2 regions of the Anaerozeibacter quisquiliarum genome follow, and region 1 is predicted to be linked to the other one. Evidence: predicted binding sites of a transcription regulator. Region 1 holds the regulator's gene; the other holds the start of a gene.
The links. The regulator LexA, encoded in region 1, represses DNA repair genes until DNA is damaged. The targets are predictions, from matches to a motif close to CNAACANNTGTTNG.
Positions count from the first base shown of each region.

Region 1 (9,977 bases):
ATTGTATTTATTATAGCGATGCGCGAAGCGCGAGCCCCAAAAAAACCCAGCAGGCGATGCGCGAAGCGCGAGCCCCAAAAACCCCAAGGCAATGCGCGAAGCGCGAGCCCCAAAAACCCCAAGGCAATGCGCGAAGCGCGAGCCCCAAAAACCCCAAGGCAATGCGCGAAGCGCGAGCCCCAAAAACCCCAAGGCAATGCGCGAAGCGCGAGCCCCCGCGACCTTGTCGTCACCCCAAACGGGCGCCCAGCTTTTGCGAAAGCGGAGCGAAGCGAAGCGGTAGATTGAGGGGATTTGCGCGCCTTCCAGGCGCGAATCCCCTCAATCTATTCGCAAAAGCTGTCTTTTGCGAATAGATTCGGGTGCGAGGAAGGGCCTCACTTCCTACTCCCCCGTACCCTCGCCCTCGATGATCTCATCGATTTCGACGGCCAGGTAATCGGCGTCGCTCTTGATGCAGCGCATGCAGTTATCGCAAACCTTATCCGGGTCCAAGTCGCAGCGGCTGCATTCGCCGCATTCATTGCACACCATGGTTTCATCCAGTACGCACAAGCGTCGCATTCAAAAATCCTCCCGATTCAGGCAAAGGCACGGGCCGGCGTGGGCGGCGCTTTGCGATACGCCCCAGACGGCCCCTGCATTAGTATACCGCCCGGCTCGTGCGATGTCAATTCCCCCTGCGTGTAAAGGGCCAAACGCCGGGCCGGTGCCGCGCGGGGCCTCTCCCCTGTGCGCCTTTGCGTGTTAATTGATGGTGAATTATCGCCATTCACGCCAAACAGGACAAACGGACGTTTGCCAAACGTCCTTGTTTGTGCTATACTGGCTGCATATACGGGGAGGTTGATGCATATGCGTACGCGCGGGCGCGGCTTGGAAAATCAGGGCAAGATCCTGGAATTCATCAAGCAGGAGATCGAACAGCGGGGCTATCCCCCGTCGGTGCGCGAAATCGGCAAGGCGGTGGGGCTGAAGTCGACCGCCACGGTGCACGGGCATCTCAACGAGCTCGAGCGGCAGGGCTATATCCGGCGCGACGCCACCAAGCCGCGCGCGATGGAGGTGCTCGACAATCCGCGCGGGCGCGCGGTGCCGCTCTTGGGCAAGGTGACGGCGGGGCTGCCCATCCTGGCGCAGGAGAACATCGAGGACTACCTGGTGCTGCCGCAGCACATGAGCGCGCGCGGCGACGACCTGTTCGCGCTGCGCGTCGAAGGCGAGAGCATGATCGACGCCGGTATCCTGAGCGGCGACATCGTGGTGGTGCGCAAGCAGCCCGATGCCGAGAACGGCGACATCGTGGTGGCCATGATCGAGGACGAGGCCACGGTCAAGCGCATCTATTTTGAGAAAAAGCGCGTTCGGCTGCAGCCCGAGAACCGCCACATGGAGCCGATCTATGCCGAAGAAGTGACGGTGCTCGGGCGCGTGGCGGCGTTGTTCAGGTTATTTTAGCGCTTCCACCGCGCTCTCGATCGCGGTGTAGCCGTGGGCATACGTTAAACCGCCTTGCAGGTAGCCGATGTAGGGCGTGCGGATCGGCGCATCGGCGCTGAGCTCGATCGACGCGCCGGCCACGAAGGTGCCGGCGGCCATGATGACCTCGTCCTCGTAACCGGGCATGGCCCAGGGCTCGGGTATGGCCTCGCTGTCGACCGGCGAGGCTTTTTGAATCGACCGCACGAACGCGATCAGCCTGTCGGGCTCGCCAAACTTGATGGCCTCGATGATGTCGCCGCGCGGCGCGTCGTAGGCCGGGTGTACCTCGTAACCGAGCTTTGCGAACACCCGCGCGGCCAGCACGGCCGTCTTGACCGCCTGCATCGTCACGTGCGGGGCCAAGAACAGCCCCTGGTAGAACGGCAGGTAGCCACCGACGTAGGAGCCCACCTCCGCGCCGATGCCCGGGCTGGTCAGGCGGTAACCCACGAGCTCGACGGCCTCCTTGCGGCCCGCGATGTACCCGCCGGTCGGGGCCAGCCCTCCCCCGGGGTTCTTGATCAGCGAGCCCGCGATCAGGTCGGCGGCGGGCTCGCTTGTTTGTGTGAACTCGCCGTAGCAATTGTCCACCATGACCCATGCGTTCGGGCGCGCCGCGCGGATCGCTCGCGCGGCCTCGTCGATCTCGGCGACCGACAGCGAGCGCCGCCAGTCGTAGCCGCGCGAGCGCTGGATCAGCACCAGCCGCGCGGCATCGTCCATCTGCGCGAGCACCGCGGGCACGTCGATGCGGCCGTCCTCAAGCTCTACCTGGCGGTACTCTATGCCATATTCGAGCAGCGAGCCCTGGCCGGGCGTGCCCTCGGTGCCGATCACCTGGCGCATCGTGTCGTAGGGCGCGCCGGTGGCCGACACCAGCACATCGCCCGGTCGCAGCACCCCCTGCAGGCACAGCGCCAGCGCGTGGGTGCCCGAGGCGATTTGGGGGCGCACCAGCGCCGCCTCACAGCCCATCACGTCGGCAAATATCTCGCACAGCGCCTCGCGCCCGATGTCGTCGTAACCGTAGCCGGTCGTGGGCGCGAAGTGGCGCGCCGACACGCGCCGGCGCTGGAGGGCGGCGAGCACCTTGCGCGTGTTCTGCCGCTCCACCTCGAACAGCTTTTCAAAGACCGGTTCGCAGTCCCGTGCGCAGCGCGCGACGAAGTCGCGCGTCGCCGGGCTGATTTCACCCAACTGAATGCCCATTCACTTGAAGCCTTTCCTTTATTTCCCGGGCAATATCCTGGGCTGAGCGTTCCTCAGCCGGCACCCATTGTACGCGCGGGTCGGCGTAAAACCAGGTCAGCTGGCGTTTGGCGTAGCGGCGCGTGCCTTGCTGGATCAGGCCGACCGCCTCGTCCAGCGTGATGAAACCCTCGCGCGCCCGGATCAGCTCCTTGTAGCCGATCGCCTGCATCGCGGTGGCCGTCATGGGCACGCCGGCCGCAATCAGCGCGTCCACCTCGGCGGGCAGCCCGAGGTGCATCATTTCCATGACGCGCCGGTCGATGCGCTCGTACAGCGTAGCGCGCGGCCAGTCAGGCGCGAACAGCAGCCCCCGGTAGTCGCCCTCGCGTTCGCGGTCAAGCGCCGCGCGCTCGCCCGCCGTGCGCCCGGTCAGTTGATGCGCCTCGATCGCCCGGATCACCCGCCGCACGTCGTTTTCGTGCAGCCGCGCGGCGCGGTCGGGATCGATTGCGCGCAGCCGGTCGTGCAGGATGCGCCGACCACCCGGGCCGTCCGCCACCGCCTGCAGCGCCTGCCGAAGCGCTTCGTCGCCCGGCTCGGCAAAGCCGAGCGGCCTGGTGAGCGCGTTGACGTACAGCCCGGTGCCGCCGCACAGCACCGGTATCCGTCCGCGCGCGCGAATGTCCTCGATCACCGGAATCGCGCGCGCACGGTATGCCGCCGCCGAGAACGACTCCGATGGGTCCAGGATATTCAATAAATGATGCGCAACACCGCCCATTTCAGCCTCGGTCGGCGTCGCGGTGCCCACGTCCATGCCGCGGTACAACTGCATCGAGTCGCAGGACACCACCTCGCCCCCGATGAGCCTGCACAGCTCGACCGCGACGGCGCTCTTGCCCGACGCGGTCGGGCCGCAGATGACGATCAGATTACTGCTGACGTTTGAACATCCTCTCCAGTTCGTTTTGCGTAAGCACGCGCAGCACCGGCCGGCCGTGCGGGCAGGTCGCGGGCGAGCGCGTGTCCTCCATCGCTTGAAGCAGCGCCTCGATCTCGTCTGTACTCAGCCGGTCGCCGCCCTTGACCGCGTGCTTGCAGGCCATCTGAATCAGCTCGCCCTTGCGCCGGTCGCGCGCGGCGTATTTGAGCTGGTCGAGCCGCGATACCATCTCGAGGAAGAAGGCGGGCACGTCGGCCTTGCCCAAGATGAACGGCACCGCGCGCACCGCCAGCGCGCGCTCGCCGAACGGCTCCGCCTCGAACCCGGCCTCGGCAAGCAAATCTATGTTTTCCTGCACCAGCGCGATCTCGCGCGGCGAGGCCGGCACCACCGCCGGGGTCAGCAGCGGCTGAGACGCGCCCGGCCCGTCGAGGCGCGGGGCGTATTGCTCGTACAGGATGCGCTCGTGCGCCGCGTGCTGGTCGATCAGGATCAGGCTGCCCTTCGCCTCCACCAGCAGGTAGGTGTCGAGCGCCACGCCGATCACCCGGTACCGGGGCGCGCCGGTCTCTTCGGGCGGGGGCACCGCGGAGAGCTGCTCCGCCTGTTGGGCAACCGGCTCCGGGCGCGACGGTACCTGAGACACGGTCATCGGCCAGGCGCGCGCCGCCTCGTTCAGCCGCAAATCGCGCGGGGCGAGCGGCGGGGCCTCAGCCGGCGCGGGGGCGGGCGGAGAATATCCGCCCCGGCCCTCGGGGTTGCGCGACGCTCCAAACGTCTCGACTTCGGTCTGTCTGGCGTAGGCTCGAACCTGCTTGGCATCGACTTCGGTCTGTTCGCCGGGCACCTCGACGCGCTCGATCTTTAGCGTCGACGGCTGGATCAGCGGCTCCGCGCGGCGGGTGGCGGCCTCGACGTCGAGCAGGCGCTCGCCCTCGAACGCGCGGCGCAGCATCTGATCGACGGCTGCGCGCACGCCCGCCTCGTCGCGGAAGCGCACCTCGAGCTTGTTGGGGTGGACGTTGACGTCGACCGCGTGGGGCGGCAACTGAAGGCTTAACATGGCCATCGGGTGCATGCCGATCGTCACGCGCCCGGCGCACGCGGCCCCAAGCGCCTGCGAGAGCAGCGGACACTTGACCACGCGCGCGTTGATGAAGAAGTACTGGGCGGAGCGGGTGGGGCGCGCGCAGTCGCCCACGCCGACCAGCCCCGATATGCGCAGCGCCCCCTCCATCTGATCGACGTCGGTCAGCGCGGCCGCCACTTCCTTGCCGTATACCGCCAGCGCCGCGTGGCGCAGGTTGCCGTCGCCGAACGAATGCAGCGTGGTCTTGCCGTTTGCGATCAGCCGCACCGCCACGCCGGGATTGGCCAGCGCCAGCGCCGCCACCGCCTCGGAAACCGCGGCCGCTTCGTAAGCCGGCTTCTTGAGAAACGCGCGGCGCGCGGGCACATTGTAGAACAGATCTTCCACCGTGACCGTGGTGCCCTCGGGGCAGCCGGCCTCGTCGAGCGACACAAAACGCCCGCCCTCGACTCGGAGCTTCGCGCCGCTGGCGGCGGCGCGGCGGCGCGTCACGCAGCCGACCTTGGCGACCGCCGCGATCGACGGCAGCGCCTCGCCGCGAAAGCCCAGCGTGCGCACGTCCATCAAATCGGAAGCGTCCATAAGCTTGCTGGTGGCGTGGTTTTCAAACGCCAGCCGCACCTCCTCGGGCGCGATCCCATGTCCGTTGTCGGTCACGCGCAGGTACTCGATGCCGCCGCCGCGCAGCTCGACCGTGATCGAGGTCGCCCCGGCGTCGAGCGCGTTCTCCATCAGCTCCTTGCAGGCGCTGCCGGGCCGCTCCACCACCTCGCCCGCCGCGATCCGCCCGACCGTGGCGGCGTCCAATATCCGAATGCCCATTTTATACCCTTCTCGCCTTTTCGACCAGCGTGTACAGCATATTCAGCGCGTCCACCGGCGTCAGCGCCATCACGTCCACTTTTTTGAGCTCCTCGGCCAGCTCCGCCGCGCCGTAGTCGTTGAGCCGGATCTGACGGTCGCCCGCATTCTTGCGCTTGTCGAGGATGCTGCGTCCGATCGAACCGCCCAACTCGCCCTCCACCTCGAGCCGGGCCATGATCTGCCGCGCGCGCGCGATCAGCGAAGAGGGCAGGCCCGCCAGCGAGGCCACCGCCACGCCGAAGCTGCGGTCGGCGCCGCCCGGCACGATCTTGCGCAGGAAGATCACATCCTCCCCCTGCTCGCGCGCGGTGATCCGGTAGTTGGCCACGCCGTCCAGCCGCCCTTCGAGCTCGCTCAACTCGTGGTAGTGGGTGGCAAACAGCGTCTTGGCGCGCTTTCCCGCGATGTGCTCCACCGCCGCCCAGGCGATCGACAGCCCGTCAAACGTGCTGGTGCCGCGCCCCACCTCGTCCAAAATCAACAGACTCCGGTCGGTCATGTGCTTTAGGATGTTCGCCATCTCGGTCATCTCGACCATGAAGGTCGACTGGCCGCCGTAGAGGTCGTCCGACGCGCCGATCCGCGTGAAGATGCGGTCGACGATCGGCAGCCGCGCCGTGCGGGCGGGCACGAACGAGCCCACCTGCGCCATCAGCGCGATCAGCGCCACCTGGCGCATGTAAGTGCTCTTGCCCGCCATGTTGGGCCCGGTGATGATCATGAGCCGGCTTTCGTCCGTTATGCGCGTGTCGTTGGGCACGAACCGCTCGCGCCCGATCGCCTGTTCGACGACCGGGTGCCGGCCGTCCTCGATCTCGATCGGGCCGTCCTCATGGATATCCGGGCGCACATAGTCGTTTTCGAGCGCGGCCTGCGCGAGCGATAGCAGTGCGTCGAGCGTCTTCAAGCCCTGGGCGGTCGCCTGCAGGCCGGGCAGCGCCTCCTTGAGCCGGGAGCGTATCGCGGAAAACAGCTCGTACTCGAGGCGCATCGCCTGATCGTCGGCCCCGAGCACCGTCTTCTCGATCTCCTTGAGCTCCTGCGTCACGAACCGCTCGCAGCCCGCCAGCGTCTGCTTGCGCACGTAGCGGTAGGGCACCAGATCGTAGAACGAGCGGGTCACCTCGATGTAATAGCCGAACACCCGGTTGAAACCGATCTTGAGGTTCTTGATGCCGGTCTCGTCGCGCTCCTGCTGCTCGAGCTGGGCGATCCAGTTCTTGCCGTCGGTAGCCGCCGAGCGCAGGCGGTCGAGCCTCTCTTCGTACCCGGCGCGGAAGATGCCGCCCTCCTTGACCGACACGGGTGCGTCAGGCGAAATGGCGCGGTCGAGCAGCGCGACCAACGCTTCCATCGGGTCGAGCAGCGCGTCGACGGCGCTGAGCGCGCCCGCGTCCATGTCCCGCAGCAGGTCCTTCACGTAGGGCACGGCCGACAGCGAGCGGGCCAGCGACAGGCATTCGCGGGGGGTAACGCTGTCGTAGGCGATGCGCGACAGCAGCCGTTCGACGTCGTACACACCTCGCAGCTGCTCGCGCAGCGACTCGGCCCCGATCGCGTTGCCCTTGAGGTGCGCGACCGCGTCCAGCCGCGCCTCGATCTCCGCTTTATCGAGCAACGGCTGCTCGATCCAGCTGCGCAGCATGCGCCCGCCCATCGCGGTGACCGTCTTGTCGAGGGTCCACAAAAGCGACCCCTTGCGGGTGCGCGCGCGCCCGGCCTCGACGAGTTCCAGGCTCGTCGAGGCCGCGCGGTCGATCGTCATGTAGCGCGCGCTTTCAAAGCGCTTGATCTTAAGGATGTGGCCGAGCGCGTTCTTTTGCGTGTCGGTCAGGTAGCGCATCAGCGCGCCCGCGGCCTCGACGAGCAGCTTCTCGCCCTTAAGGCCCGGCGAGCCTGTTTCGAGCGCCGCGAAGTGCGCATTGAGCGCCGCGAGCGCGTTTTTGTAGACAAAGGAACCGGGATCGCCCTCGGTGACCGGGCAGCCGATCTGCGCGCTGATGCCCATGAGCTGCGCCCGGCTTGCGACCAGCAGTTCGCGCGGGTTCAGCCGCGACAGTTCCTCGGCCAGCCTGTTTTTTATGGAGGCGATCGGGTAGACCCAGAACTCGCCGGTGGACAGGTCGCAGAACGCCGCGCCCGCGCGGTCGCCCTTGATCGACAGGCACAGGATGTAGCTGGGCTCGCGGTCCTCAAGCATGCTCTGCTCGATTACGGTGCCAGGCGTCACCACGCGGGTGACGGCGCGCTCCACCAGCCCCTTGCCGTCCGGATCGGTCATCTGCTCGCAGATGGCGACCTTGTACCCCTTCTGGATCAACCGACCGAGGTAGGTATCGACCGCGTGGTAGGGCACGCCGCACATCGGGGCGCGCTCCGCCAACCCGCAGTCTTTGCCGGTCAGCGTCAGTTCGAGTTCGCGGGAAGTAAGCACGGCGTCCTCGAAGAACATCTCGTAGAAGTCGCCCAGCCGGAAGAACAGGATGGCGTCCTTGTGTTCCTCCTTGATCGTAAGGTACTGCTGCATCATCGGCGTGATGGCCATCGCTTGTGCCTCCCTCTTGTGCGGCCAACGGGACGGGTCGATGCGGGCATCGGCCCCTACGGAATTTGCGGCCTTAATTCAAATGATGCTGATGCCCGCAGCCGCCGCAAGAGCCGCACGAGCCGCCGCAGCCATCGCCTTCGGACTCGGACTGGTCGTTCATTTCGCCGGTCACGATGAAGCGCAGCACGCTGTTCACCTGCTCGATCAGGTTAGAGAACGACTCGCGCGCCTCGTTGAGCTTTGCGATGTCAGGAAGCGACTGCAGCTTCTCCTGGTAGGCGTCCATCTGCTCCGACAGCGCTTTGAGCTGCTCGCTGTCGGCGTTCTCCTGCTCGAGCAGTTCCTGGATGCGGTTTCTGCATTCAATGAAGCGGCCCATGTTCAGCGCCGCCTCGGGGTTCTTCATGGCGACTGCCTCGGCTTCCTTCATCTGCTGAAATTCGCTGCTGAGCAGCAGCGCCTCGCCGAGTTCCCGGGTCTTCAAAAACACCTGATTCATGATGGCCTCCTAAGATTTTTGATCCGCCAACTCCCCGCGCAGCGTGTTGCGCCCGGCGGAGGTGATGACTACGTCCACAAATTGCCCTTCGAGCGCGGTATTTCCCGGGAAATTGACCATGTGGCCGCGGCCGGTCTTGCCGCACATGAAGGCTTGATCGCGCTGCGACGCGCCCTCGACCAGCACCGTCTGGCGCGTGCCCACGAGCCCCCCCAGCACCTCGCCGCCGATCGACTGCTGGAGCGCGATCAGCCGCTCGATGCGCAGCGTCTTTTGCTCGGGCGGCGTTGGGTCGGGCATGTCGGCCGCCGCGGTGCCGGTTCTCGGCGAGTAGATGAAGGTGAACGCCGCGTCGAAGCGCACCTCGCGCACCAAGGACATCGTGTCCTCGAACTGCGCCTCGGTCTCGCCCGGGAAGCCCACGATGATGTCGCTGGTCAGCCCCACATCCGGGCACACGGCGCGCAGCTTCCCGACCAGATCGAGATAGCGTTCCCGCGTATACCCCCGGTTCATCAAGGACAGAATCCGGTCGTTTCCGGCCTGCACCGGCAGGTGCAGTTGAGGGGCCAGGCGCTTAAGCTCGCCGTAGGCCGCGATGACCTCGTCCGACAAATCCTTCGGGTGGGAGGTCATGAAGCGGATGCGCGGCACGCCGAGCGCGTCGAGCCGGTACAGCAGCTCGGCGAACGCGCGCCCGCCGCCGCCGTAGGAATTGACGTTCTGGCCGAGCAGCGTGATCTCCTTTACGCCCGCGTCCAGCAGCCCCTTCGCCTCGTCCAGTATGTCGTCCACCCGCCGCGAGCGCTCCCGGCCGCGCACATAGGGCACGATGCAGTAGGAGCAGAAGTTGTTGCAGCCCTGCATGATCGACAGAAACGCGCTGTGGCGATTGGAGCGCGCGGCGGGCAAGCCCTCGACGATCGCGCCCTCGGGCAGCACCTCGGCGATCGGCGCTCGCTCGCTCAGCGCGCGGTGGAGCAGCTCCGGGAACCTATAAAGATTGTGGGTGCCGAACATCAGGTCGATGAACGGGTACTGTTTCTTCAGCCGCTCGGCCATGCCGGCTTCCTGCATCATGCAGCCGCCGACCGCGATCATCAGCTCGGGTTTGTCCTTCTTGAGCTCCTTGAGCCAGATCACATTGCCCAGCGCCTTGTTTTCGGCGTTTTCGCGCACGCAGCAGGTGTTGTACAGGATCAGGTCGGCGTCCTCGCGCGACGCGCAGGCCTCATAGCCCATCTGATCCAGCATGCCGGAAAGCGATTCGGAATCACGCACGTTCATCTGACAGCCCATCGTCACGATCATGTATCTGCACCCGGCGGGCACGATCGCGCGCACGCTGTCCATGTATGCG
Region 1 covers NZ_JBISDI010000015.1:21,353-31,329, forward strand. Annotated here, with positions in the region: gene ACH6CV_RS08410 (hypothetical protein) at 385-564, opposite strand; gene lexA (transcriptional repressor LexA) at 856-1,458, shown strand; gene ACH6CV_RS08420 (methionine gamma-lyase family protein) at 1,450-2,691, opposite strand; gene miaA (tRNA (adenosine(37)-N6)-dimethylallyltransferase MiaA) at 2,672-3,604, opposite strand; gene mutL (DNA mismatch repair endonuclease MutL) at 3,606-5,528, opposite strand; gene mutS (DNA mismatch repair protein MutS) at 5,530-8,115, opposite strand; gene ACH6CV_RS08440 (YlbF family regulator) at 8,189-8,617, opposite strand; gene miaB (tRNA (N6-isopentenyl adenosine(37)-C2)-methylthiotransferase MiaB) at 8,627-9,970, opposite strand.

Region 2 (9,977 bases), on a different contig from region 1:
GCGGGCGCGGGTGCGCTGCTCACCGGGGTGGAGACCCGCTCGTCCTCGCCGCTCCGGCTGCCGCGCGGGGCAAACTGCGCCTCGGCGATTCGCGGACTGTACCCCTGCGGCGAGGGCGCGGGCTACGCCGGCGGCATCATGTCGGCGGCGGTGGACGGCGTGCGCTGCGCCGAGGCGCTCATTGAGGGGGTGAACGGCCATGCCTGATCCGATCTACATTCAACTCGCCGTTTTGTTGCTGGTCGTCATGACCGGGGTCTGGCTGGCGGCGTCGATGCGGGCGCTGCGCGCGCGGATGGACGAGCACGAGCGCTACCGCCGCCACCAGCACGCCGAGATGGCCTCGCGCGTGGAGGCGCTCGGCGAGCGCATGGGCCGCGACTGGCAGCTGGCCAACCAGCTGCTGTCGGCCAGCGCGCAGGCCAATGAGGAGCGCATCGAGCGGATGATGGCGCGCATCGATCAATCGATCGATCGGCAGCAGCGGCAGATCAAGGAGATGCGCGAGACCGTCGACCACCAGCTGCAAACGACGCTCGAGAAGCGGCTGGGCGAATCGTTCCGGCAGGTGGGCGAGCAGCTCGAGCGGGTGTACAAGGGCCTGGGGGAGATGCAGCGGCTGGCGCAGGGCGTAGGCGATTTAAAGAAGGTGCTGGCCGGGGTCAAGACGCGCGGCGTGTGGGGCGAGGTGCGGCTCAAGGCGCTGCTCGAGCAGTCGCTGACGGCCGAGCAATACCTCGAAAACACGCCGGTGGAGCCGGGCGGGCGCGAGCGGGTGGAGTTCGCGGTCGTGCTGCCGGGCAAGCGCCCGGGCAATCCGGTGCTGCTGCCGATCGACGCCAAGTTCCCGCAGGAGGACTACCAGCGGCTGGTGGACGCGGCGGAGGCGGGCGACCGTCAGGCGGTTGCGCTGTCGGGCGCGCAGTTGGAACGCGTGCTGATCGAGGAGGCCAAGCGCATCGCGGGCAAGTACATCAAGGTGCCGCACACGACCGACTTCGCGGTGATGTTCCTGCCGGTCGAGGGGCTGTACGCCGAGGCGCTGCGCCGTCCGGGGCTGTGCGAGCGCCTGCAGGACAGGCACCGCGTGCTGGTGAGCGGGCCGACCACGCTGTCGGCGCTGCTGACGAGTCTGCAAATCGGATTTCAGACGCTGGCGGTGGAGCAGCGCTCGGAGGAGATCTGGCGGCTGCTGGGCGCGGTGCGCGGCGAGTTTTACCAATTCGGCGAGGCGCTGGAGCGCACGCGCCAGCGCCTCGATCAAGCCGGCGCGGAGCTCGACCAGGCCTCCACGCGCACGCGCCAGATCACAAAGAAGCTCAGTAAGGTGGACGAACTGGCCGCGCCGGAGGGGTGGGAAGCGGACGATCCCCCCGCGTGAGCGTTGATGGGATTTTTAAGGGCAAAGCCCTTGAACGGGCGAAAGAGGCAGCGCTTCCGGCCATGCGCTCTCCGGCTGATGCTCGGTCATCTGCGCCCAGTAGCGCTTGGGCATGTGGGTGCGCTGGCAGGCGGGGTTTTCGCGGCCTTCGATGGCGATCGTGCGGAAGAAGGCGCGCCACAGGCGCTGGAAGGCCTGCTCCTGCGCGCCCGGCGGGGCCTGCTCGAAGGCCTCCACCGGCACGATGCGCGTCTCGCCGCGGCCTGCCGCGCCGGCCGCGCGGTGCACCAGCGCTTCGCCGTGCGTCCTGTCGTGGATCAGGAAGGTCTCCTGCCGGAAGCGGTCGGTGAAGTGCGGGGCCAACAGCTTAAGCACCTGGGTTTTCGGTTCGATCACCGCGGTCAGCACGCCGTCCGACTCCCGGAAGCGGATGAACCCGGTCAGCAGGTGCGCCTCGCGCTCGAGGAAGGTGATCGCCCGGTTCAGCTTGTAAACCGCCGGGTCGGACAGATTGCTCAGCAGGCCCGGCCCCTCGCGGAACGCGCGGCGGAGCACATCCAACAGGTGGATTTCCTTGCCCGGCAAGTGGGTCAGCAGCGCGCGGCCCACCATGGTGAGCGCGTCCTCCGATATGCGGCCCCGGATGGCGTCGGCCACCCGCCGCGCGACGGCGGGGTCGGTCTCGATGAACCGATCTTCAAACAGCATCGACTGCATCTCGCGCGCGGACAGGATCATCATCGGCTGTTCGCGTTTCGCCATGGCCTCGTAGACGCAGCACAGCAGGCCGTCCTGCGTGCCGTCGTAGCGGTAGATCAAAGCTGTCCGGTCAAGCATTGCTGGATATCCTCCTTCGTAAGGTCGAAAAACGACAGTTGCTGCCCGCGCTCGGCGGCAAGACCTCCCGTCAGCATCGGGTAGATGAATCGGCGGTCGATCCGGATCCCCGGCAACACCTTGCCCTTGCAGGTGATGAAGTGGCGCGCGCGCTTGAGCGTGACGCCGAGTTTTTTGAGCGCCTCGAAGTCAAGCGTGCCCTGCCTGCGCGCCTCGAGAATGCGCCAGGCGCTCTTCACCCCGATGCCGGGCACGCGCAGCAGCAGCTCGTGCGGGGCGCGGTTGACCTCGACCGGGAACTGTTCGAGGTGCTCGAGCGCCCAGTGGCACTTCGGGTCGAGCAACGGATCGAGAAAGGGGCTCTGCTCGGTCAGCAGCTCGCCCGCCTCGAACCCGTAGAATCGCATCAGCCAGTCGGCCTGGTACAGCCGGTGTTCGCGCAGCAGCGGCGGCTTGCCGCCCGGCGCGGGCAAACGACGGTCGGCCACCGCCGGCATGTAGGCCGAAAAGAACACGCGCTTTAAGTTGAAGCGCCGATAGAGCGACTCCGACAGCGACAAGATGTGCCGGTCGGATTCGGCGGTCGCGCCCACGATCATCTGCGTCGACTGGCCGGCCGGCGCGAACCGGGGCGCCTTGCCATACAGCTGCAATTCGTTGCGGCTCTCCAGGATGCCGCCCTCGATCTGGCGCATGGGCGCGAGGATCGCGCGCTTGCTCTTGTCGGGGGCGAGCGCCACGAGGCTTTCTTCCGACGGCAGCTCGATGTTGACGCTCAGCCGGTCGGCCAACAGACCCAGCCGATGGATCAGCAGTGGGTCCGCGCCCGGGATGGCCTTGGCGTGGATGTAGCCGGCGAAGCGATACTCCTCGCGCAGCAGCCGCAGCGCCTCGATCATCAGCTCGCAGGTGCGGTCGGGCGTGCCCAAGACCGCCGAGCTTAAGAACAGCCCTTCGATGTAGTTGCGCCGGTAGAAGCCCATCGTCAGATCGCACAGCTCGCGCGGCGTAAACGAGGTGCGTCGGACGTCGTTCGAGCGGCGGTTGACGCAGTAGGCGCAGTCGTAGGCACAGGCGTTGCTCAGCAGCACCTTGAGCAGCGAGATGCAGCGCCCGTCGGCCGCAAAACTATGGCAGATGCCCGCCGCCACCGCGTTGCCCACGCCGCCGCCGCGGCGATTGACGCCGCTCGAGGTGCAGGCCACGTCGTACTTGGCCGCGTCGGCGAGCACGGTCAACTTCTCGAACACATCCATGGGCGGCGCTCCTTTCCAGGTATGCGAACATATGTTCTATATAGGTATTATAGCACATCCCGTTCGGAATACAAGCGAACGCGCGGTTAAATAAGCGTGAATCGAGCGCACTGTTTATTTTTCGTCAATTTGCTTGAATTGCGGGGGTACGGGTGTTATACTTTGTAAGCAAGCGGGGTTTTGGCTTGTTTTCCGTACGTTCGGCACATGGACGCGCGGAAACATTCAGCAATACGGAGGTGTTCGGCACATGAATACCTGCGCGATCGTGGGCGTCAATTGGGGCGACGAGGGCAAGGGGCGCATGGTGGACTACCTGGCCGAGCAATACGACCTGGTCGTGCGCTACCAGGGCGGCAACAACGCCGGCCACACCGTCATCAACGAATACGGCAAGTTTGCGCTGAACCTGCTTCCTTCGGGTATCTTCCGCAGGGAGAAGGTCAATCTGCTGGGCGTGGGCACGGTGGTGAACCCCGAGCACTTGGTGGGCGAAATCGAGCGGGTACGCGCGCAGGGGGTTACCATCACACCCGACAACCTCAAGATTTCCGACCGTGCGATGATCGTGTTCCCGTTTCACCCGCTGCAGGACCAGTTGGAGGAGAACCGGCTGGGCGACTTAAAGTATGGCTCGACCCGGCGCGGCATCTCGCCGATCTACGGTGACAAGTACATGAAAAAGGCCATCCAGATGGGCGACCTTAAGCACCCCGAGGTGCTGCACAAGCACCTTAAGACGCTGGTCGAGTGGAAGAACGCCGTGCTGTGCAAGGCCTACGACCAGCCGCCGATCGACATCGAGGAGGTCGAGGCCTGGCTGGCCCGCTACGCGACAGCGCTGAAAGACCATATCTGCGACGCGGGCGAGCTGCTCAAGTCGGCGCGCGCGGATGGCAAGCGCATCCTTTTCGAGGCGCAGCTGGGCGCGCTGCGCGACATCGAGTACGGCATCTACCCGTTCACCTCGTCTTCCTCACCGCTGTCGGCCTACGCGCCGCTGGGCGGCGGGCTGCCGTCGATCAAATTGGACCGCGTGGTGGGCGTTGTGAAGGCCTACTCGAGCTGCGTGGGCGAGGGCCCGTTCGTGGGCGAGCTCCTGGCCGAGGAGGGCGATTGGCTGCGCGAGGCGGGCGGCGAGTACGGCGCGGCCACCGGCCGGCCGCGGCGCGTCGGCTGGTTTGACATCGTGGCCACCCGCCACGGTGCCGAACTGCAGGCCGCCACCGAGATCGCGCTGACCAAGCTCGACGTGCTGTCCGGCCTGGTCGAGATCCCGGTGTGCGTGCGCTACCGGCTGGACGGGGTCGAGATCGAGCGCTTCCCCTACACGCAGGATCTGTACGATTGCGAGCCGGTCTACGAGGTGCTGCCCGGCTGGGATGAGGACATCTCGGGCGTGCGCCGGTTCGAGGAATTGCCCGAGGCCGCGCGGCAATACGTCGAGTACGTCGAGCGCGCGCTGGGCGTCGCAATCCGGTATGTGTCGGTCGGGCCCGACCGCGAGCAACTGATTATCCGGCAGGAGGCATAGGCCGTCAGATGGAGCGAAAGAACATATACGAGACGGCGTTGAACAGCCGCTACGCCTCGAAGGCCATGCAGAGCCTGTTCTCGCCAGACCATCGCTACGGGCTGTGGCGCAGGCTGTGGGTGGCGCTGGCCGAGGCCGAGATGGAGCTGGGTCTGCCGATCGCGCAGGATCAGATCGATCAGATGAAGCGGCACCTGGACGACATCGACTACGAGCGCGTGCGCGCGCACGAGGAAAAGGTGCGCCACGACGTGATGGCGCATGTGCTGGCCTACGGCGAGCAGTGCCCGGACGCCGCCGGCATCATCCACCTGGGCGCGACCTCCTGCTATGTAACCGACAACGCCGACGCGCTGATCCTCCGGGACGCGCTTGAGCTGATCCGCGCTAAAATCATCGAGGTCGTCCGACGGCTGCGCGCGTTCGCGCTGGAGCACAGGGATTTGCCGACGCTCGGGCTCACGCACCTGCAGCCGGCGCAACTGGTCACGGTGGGTAAGCGCGCCTGCCTGTGGATGCAGGACCTCGTCATGGACCTTACCGACATCGAGCATGTGCTGTCCACGGTCAAGCTGCTGGGCAGCAAGGGCACGACCGGCACGCAGGCCAGCTTCCTCGAGCTGTTCGGCGGCGACGGCGCCAAGTGCCTCGAATGCGAGAGGCGCATAGCCGGCAAGATGGGACTCGATAAGGTGTACGCGGTCAGCGGTCAGACCTATCCACGAAAGTTGGACAGCCGGGTGCTGGCGGTGCTCTCGGGCGTGGCGCAGAGCGCGTACAAGTTCGCGCAGGACATGCGGATGCTGCAGGCGTTTCACGAACTCGAGGAGCCGTTCTCAAAGGATCAGATCGGCTCGTCGGCCATGGCCTACAAGCGCAACCCGATGCGCTCGGAGCGTATGTGCGCGCTTTCCCGGCACGTGATGGCGCTGGAGGCAAATGCCACGCAGACCGCCGCGACCCAGTGGTTCGAGCGCACGCTCGACGACTCGGCCAACCGGCGGCTGTCGCTGCCCGAGGCGTTCCTGGCGCTCGACGCGGTGCTCGAGCTGTACGCCAACGTGGCCGGCGGGATCGTGGTGTATCCAAAGATGATCGAGCGGAGCATCCGCGAGAACCTGCCGTTCATGGCGACCGAGAACATCCTGATGGCGGGCGTTATGCGCGGCGGCGACCGGCAGCAGCTGCACGAAAAGCTGCGTGTGCTGTCGCACCAGGCCACGGTCAGGATGCGTGCCGAAGGCGAAGACAACGATTTACTTCGGCGCATCGCCGCCGACGGGGCGTTCGGCCTTAGCGAGGACGAACTCGGCGCGCTGATGGACGCGCGGCTGTACGTCGGGCGCGCGGGCGAACAGGTGAGCGAATTTATTGCCGCCGAGGTCGATCCGTGGCTCGTCGGACCCGCGATCGACATGGGCGAGATTAACCTGTAAAGGAGAGCGTCACATGGTGCGAGAACGCGTACCGCGCGCCGTCGTTGGGCGGCTGCCGGGGTATTACCGATATCTGTGCAACCTGGAAAAGATGGGGCTGATCCGCATTTCCTCCCAGCAACTGGGCGAGCGCATGGGCCTGACCGCGTCGCAAATCCGGCAGGACATCAATTGCTTCGGCGGGTTTGGGCAGCAGGGCTACGGCTACAACGTGGCCGAGCTCAGGCGGCGCATCGGCGAGATCCTGGGCCTCGGGCCCAGCTATCACTGCGTCGTGGTGGGCGCGGGCAACATCGGCCAGGCCGTAGCCAACTACAGCGCGTTCCGCTCCATGGGCTTTGAGGTCAAGGCGCTGTTTGACATGCGCGCGAGCGCGCATGAGGAGACGCGAGGCGGGCTGCCCGTGCTGCCAATCGAGCAGCTCGACGGCTACCTGGACGAGCATCCGGTGGACATCGGTGTGATCGCGGTGCCCGAGCAGGCGGCGCAGGCCATCTGCGACCGGCTGGTCAAGGGCGGGGTCAACGCGATCTGGAATTTTGCGCCGATAGACCTCGATGTGCCCGACCGCGTGACGCTCAAGAGCGTGCACCTGGCCGACGCGCTGCTCGAGCTGTCGTATTACATGGCCAATCCGTAGGAGTTTTATTTAAGTGGGCAAGCATTCCAAGATAGAAACGCAGACCCAAGTCGAGACGAGGCAGACAAGGCGCGAGTTGAGGAAGATCAGGCGCGCGCGCAGGCGGATCTGGTGGTCGGGGCCGGTGACGGCGGTGATGGGCGGCATCCTGTTTGTGCTGGTCGCGGCCCTTGTCATGTCGATCGCGCAGTACCGCGCCTTTCGGGCGATGCGCGCGGCGGTTGAAACCGACCGGTTCTATCCGGGCATCACGGTGGACGGGCAGGAGCTATCGGGCAAGACGCTGCCGGAGGCGCTCGGCGAGTGGGCGGCGCGCGACGAGCTCAAAAGGCGCGCCTATCAGATCGAGCTCAACATCGGGCAGAACCATTGGCTGCTGACGAGCGCGGACGCGTTCTACCAGAGCGACTATGCGGACGTGCTCAAGAGCGCCTGGTCGGTCGGGCGCTACGGTACGCTCGCAGCGCGCTACGACGCGATCAGCAAGGCCGCGGGCGCGTGGGCGCGCGCCTACGAGGTACACGGCGGCCCCGACCGGGACGCGTGGGCGCAGCGGCTGGACGCGATCGCGCAGGCGGCGTCGGAGCCGGGCACCTCGGCGAAGATCACCGGGTTCGACGTTGCGAGCAAGGGCTTTTCCTTTGAAGAGGGCGTCGAGGGGCTGGCGGTGGACGCCAAGGAACTGCGCGACGCGGTCGCTGAGAAGGTGAAAGCCGGCGGCGGCGCGCTGACGCTCGAACGGCGCGTGGTAAGACCCGCGCAGACGGTCGAGGAGCTTAAGCGCAGCTTTGGCATGGTGGCCTCGACCAAGACCAGCGCCAAGAGTTCCTCGGGCAACCGGATAACCAATTTGCGGCTGGCGTGCGAGGCGCTGAACGGGTTGCGCATCGAGCCGGGCGCGGTGTTTTCGTTCAACGAGACGCTGGGCAAGCGCACGACGGAGAAGGGCTACAAGCGCGCCCCGGCGGTCTCGGGCGGTGCGCATACGCTCGAGGTCGGCGGGGGCATCTGCCAGGTGGCGACCACGCTGTTCAACACGGTCGCCAAGGCGGGGCATCAGATCATCAAGCGCTACCCCCACACGATTCCATCGACCTACGTCCCCCGGGGACTGGACGCCACGATCGACTGGCCCAACCAGGACTTCCGGTTCCGGAACACGTCGGACTACCCGATCTACCTGTCGGCGGGGGTAACCCGTGACAAGCAGGTGATCGTGGAGTTGCACGGCAAGAAACTGGACGAGGGCGTGTCGTTCAAGCTCAAGGGCGAGACCAACGCTACCCGCAGCGCGGGCGAACCGAGGTACGTGCCGGTTGGGGATCTGCCCACCGGCATGACGCGGGTGAAGGAAGCCAGGCGCAACGGCTATCAGGTGACCACGTACCGGATCTTGATGAAGGACGGCAAAGAGGTCGAGCGCGAGCGGCTGTTCAAGAGCAACTATCCCTCATTTGGCGGGATCGTCGAGGTGGGGCGATAGGGAAGTCCCCGCGCGAGTGATGATGGGCGCTCACGCGCGAGTACGCGCCTGAATCATCTCGGCCGCTATGCTGATGGCAATCTCATAGGGCGTCTGCGCGCCGATCGGCAGGCCGATCGGGCAGCGCACCCGCTTTAGGTCCTCCTCGGTAAAACCCTCGGCCCGCGCGCGCTCGTACACCGAGGCGCGCTTTGCCTTGCTGCCCATCATGCCGATGTAGCGCGCCGGCGTGCGCAGCGCCGCCTTAAGCGCCGCAAAATCGTGCTGGTGCCCGCGCGTCATGATCGCCACGTAGTCCGCCCCGGTTACCCCGTCCATGAACGCCAGATCACCGAAATCAACCAGCCGCACCTCCGCGGCGTCCGGGAACAGCCGCCGATCGGCAAAATCCGCCCGGTCGTCGAGCGCGCACACCCGGAAAAGCGCGCGCGCAAGCACCGGTACCAGCGCCTGCGCCACGTGCCCGCAGCCGAACAGGTAGCAGGTCGCGCCGCTCGCGATCTGCTGCGCGTATTGCCCGTCCTCAGGCGCGACCGCTTCAAACGACAGCGTCATGCCGCCATCCTCGAGATCCGTAATCAGCCAGGCGTCCCGCGCGCCGTCCGCCGCCGCGCGCGCCCGCTCCAGCAAGTCGATCAGCGCCCCGTCCCCGGCGGGCAGCGTTTGAAAGTACAGCCGCATGCCGCCGCCGCACACGCCCAGGTCGGCGGCCCGGTCGCCCGCCAGGCGGTAGTCTTTCAGCGCTCCGGCCGACACGCTTCTCTCGAGCCGCTCGGTTGCGCGCCGCACCGCGTCGTGCTCCACCGGCCCGCCGCCCACCGTGCCGCACACCAGCCCCCGCGCATCCGCCAGCATGCGCGCGCCCGGGCCGCGCGGGGTGGAGCCCGATGTCGCCACCACGCTCACCAGCACGCAGTCACGCCCGCCCCGGATGCGCTCCAGCGCCGCTTCGATCCACTCGTTCATACGCTTCTCCTCAAATATAGATACGCCTCCAGCGCGCCGCCGCCGATGGCGCGCGCCTTATCGGAAATGGTGTGCCAGTCGACGTCCGTGCGCGGGTCGACGTCGGCCATCTTCATCCCCCTGGGGACTGATAGGCCCTCGGCGATCAGGCCGCGCAGCAGCCCGGCGATCGGAGCGGCGACCGGCTGATCGCCCACAAAGCACAGCGTTTCGCCCGCGGCCACCACATCGCCGATCGCGCGCACCGGTCGTACGACGCCCGTACAGGGCGCGTGGACCACCCGTTCCGACGACTTGCCGCCGATTTCGCCGGGAGTGCCGGTATTCGGCAGCGCCGCGCCCTCGAAGATCAGCCGCCCCAGGTCGTGCCCGCGCATGCTCTCGATCACGCAATCGACGTCCACACCCGCGACGAAGCCGGGGCCCACGGCGATCGTGGCCGGG
Region 2 covers NZ_JBISDI010000012.1:51,618-61,594, forward strand. Annotated here, with positions in the region: gene ACH6CV_RS07115 (NAD(P)/FAD-dependent oxidoreductase) at 1-207, shown strand, start outside; gene ACH6CV_RS07120 (DNA recombination protein RmuC) at 200-1,381, shown strand; gene ACH6CV_RS07125 (TIGR03915 family putative DNA repair protein) at 1,397-2,218, opposite strand; gene ACH6CV_RS07130 (putative DNA modification/repair radical SAM protein) at 2,197-3,474, opposite strand; gene ACH6CV_RS07135 (adenylosuccinate synthase) at 3,725-5,008, shown strand; gene purB (adenylosuccinate lyase) at 5,017-6,444, shown strand; gene ACH6CV_RS07145 (redox-sensing transcriptional repressor Rex) at 6,458-7,084, shown strand; gene ACH6CV_RS07150 (VanW family protein) at 7,098-8,567, shown strand; gene ACH6CV_RS07155 (XdhC family protein) at 8,598-9,533, opposite strand; gene yqeB (selenium-dependent molybdenum cofactor biosynthesis protein YqeB) at 9,530-9,977, opposite strand, start outside.
Region 2: a site for LexA is predicted at 3,499-3,512, ahead of ACH6CV_RS07130 (putative DNA modification/repair radical SAM protein). Genes of this name have one in related genera too.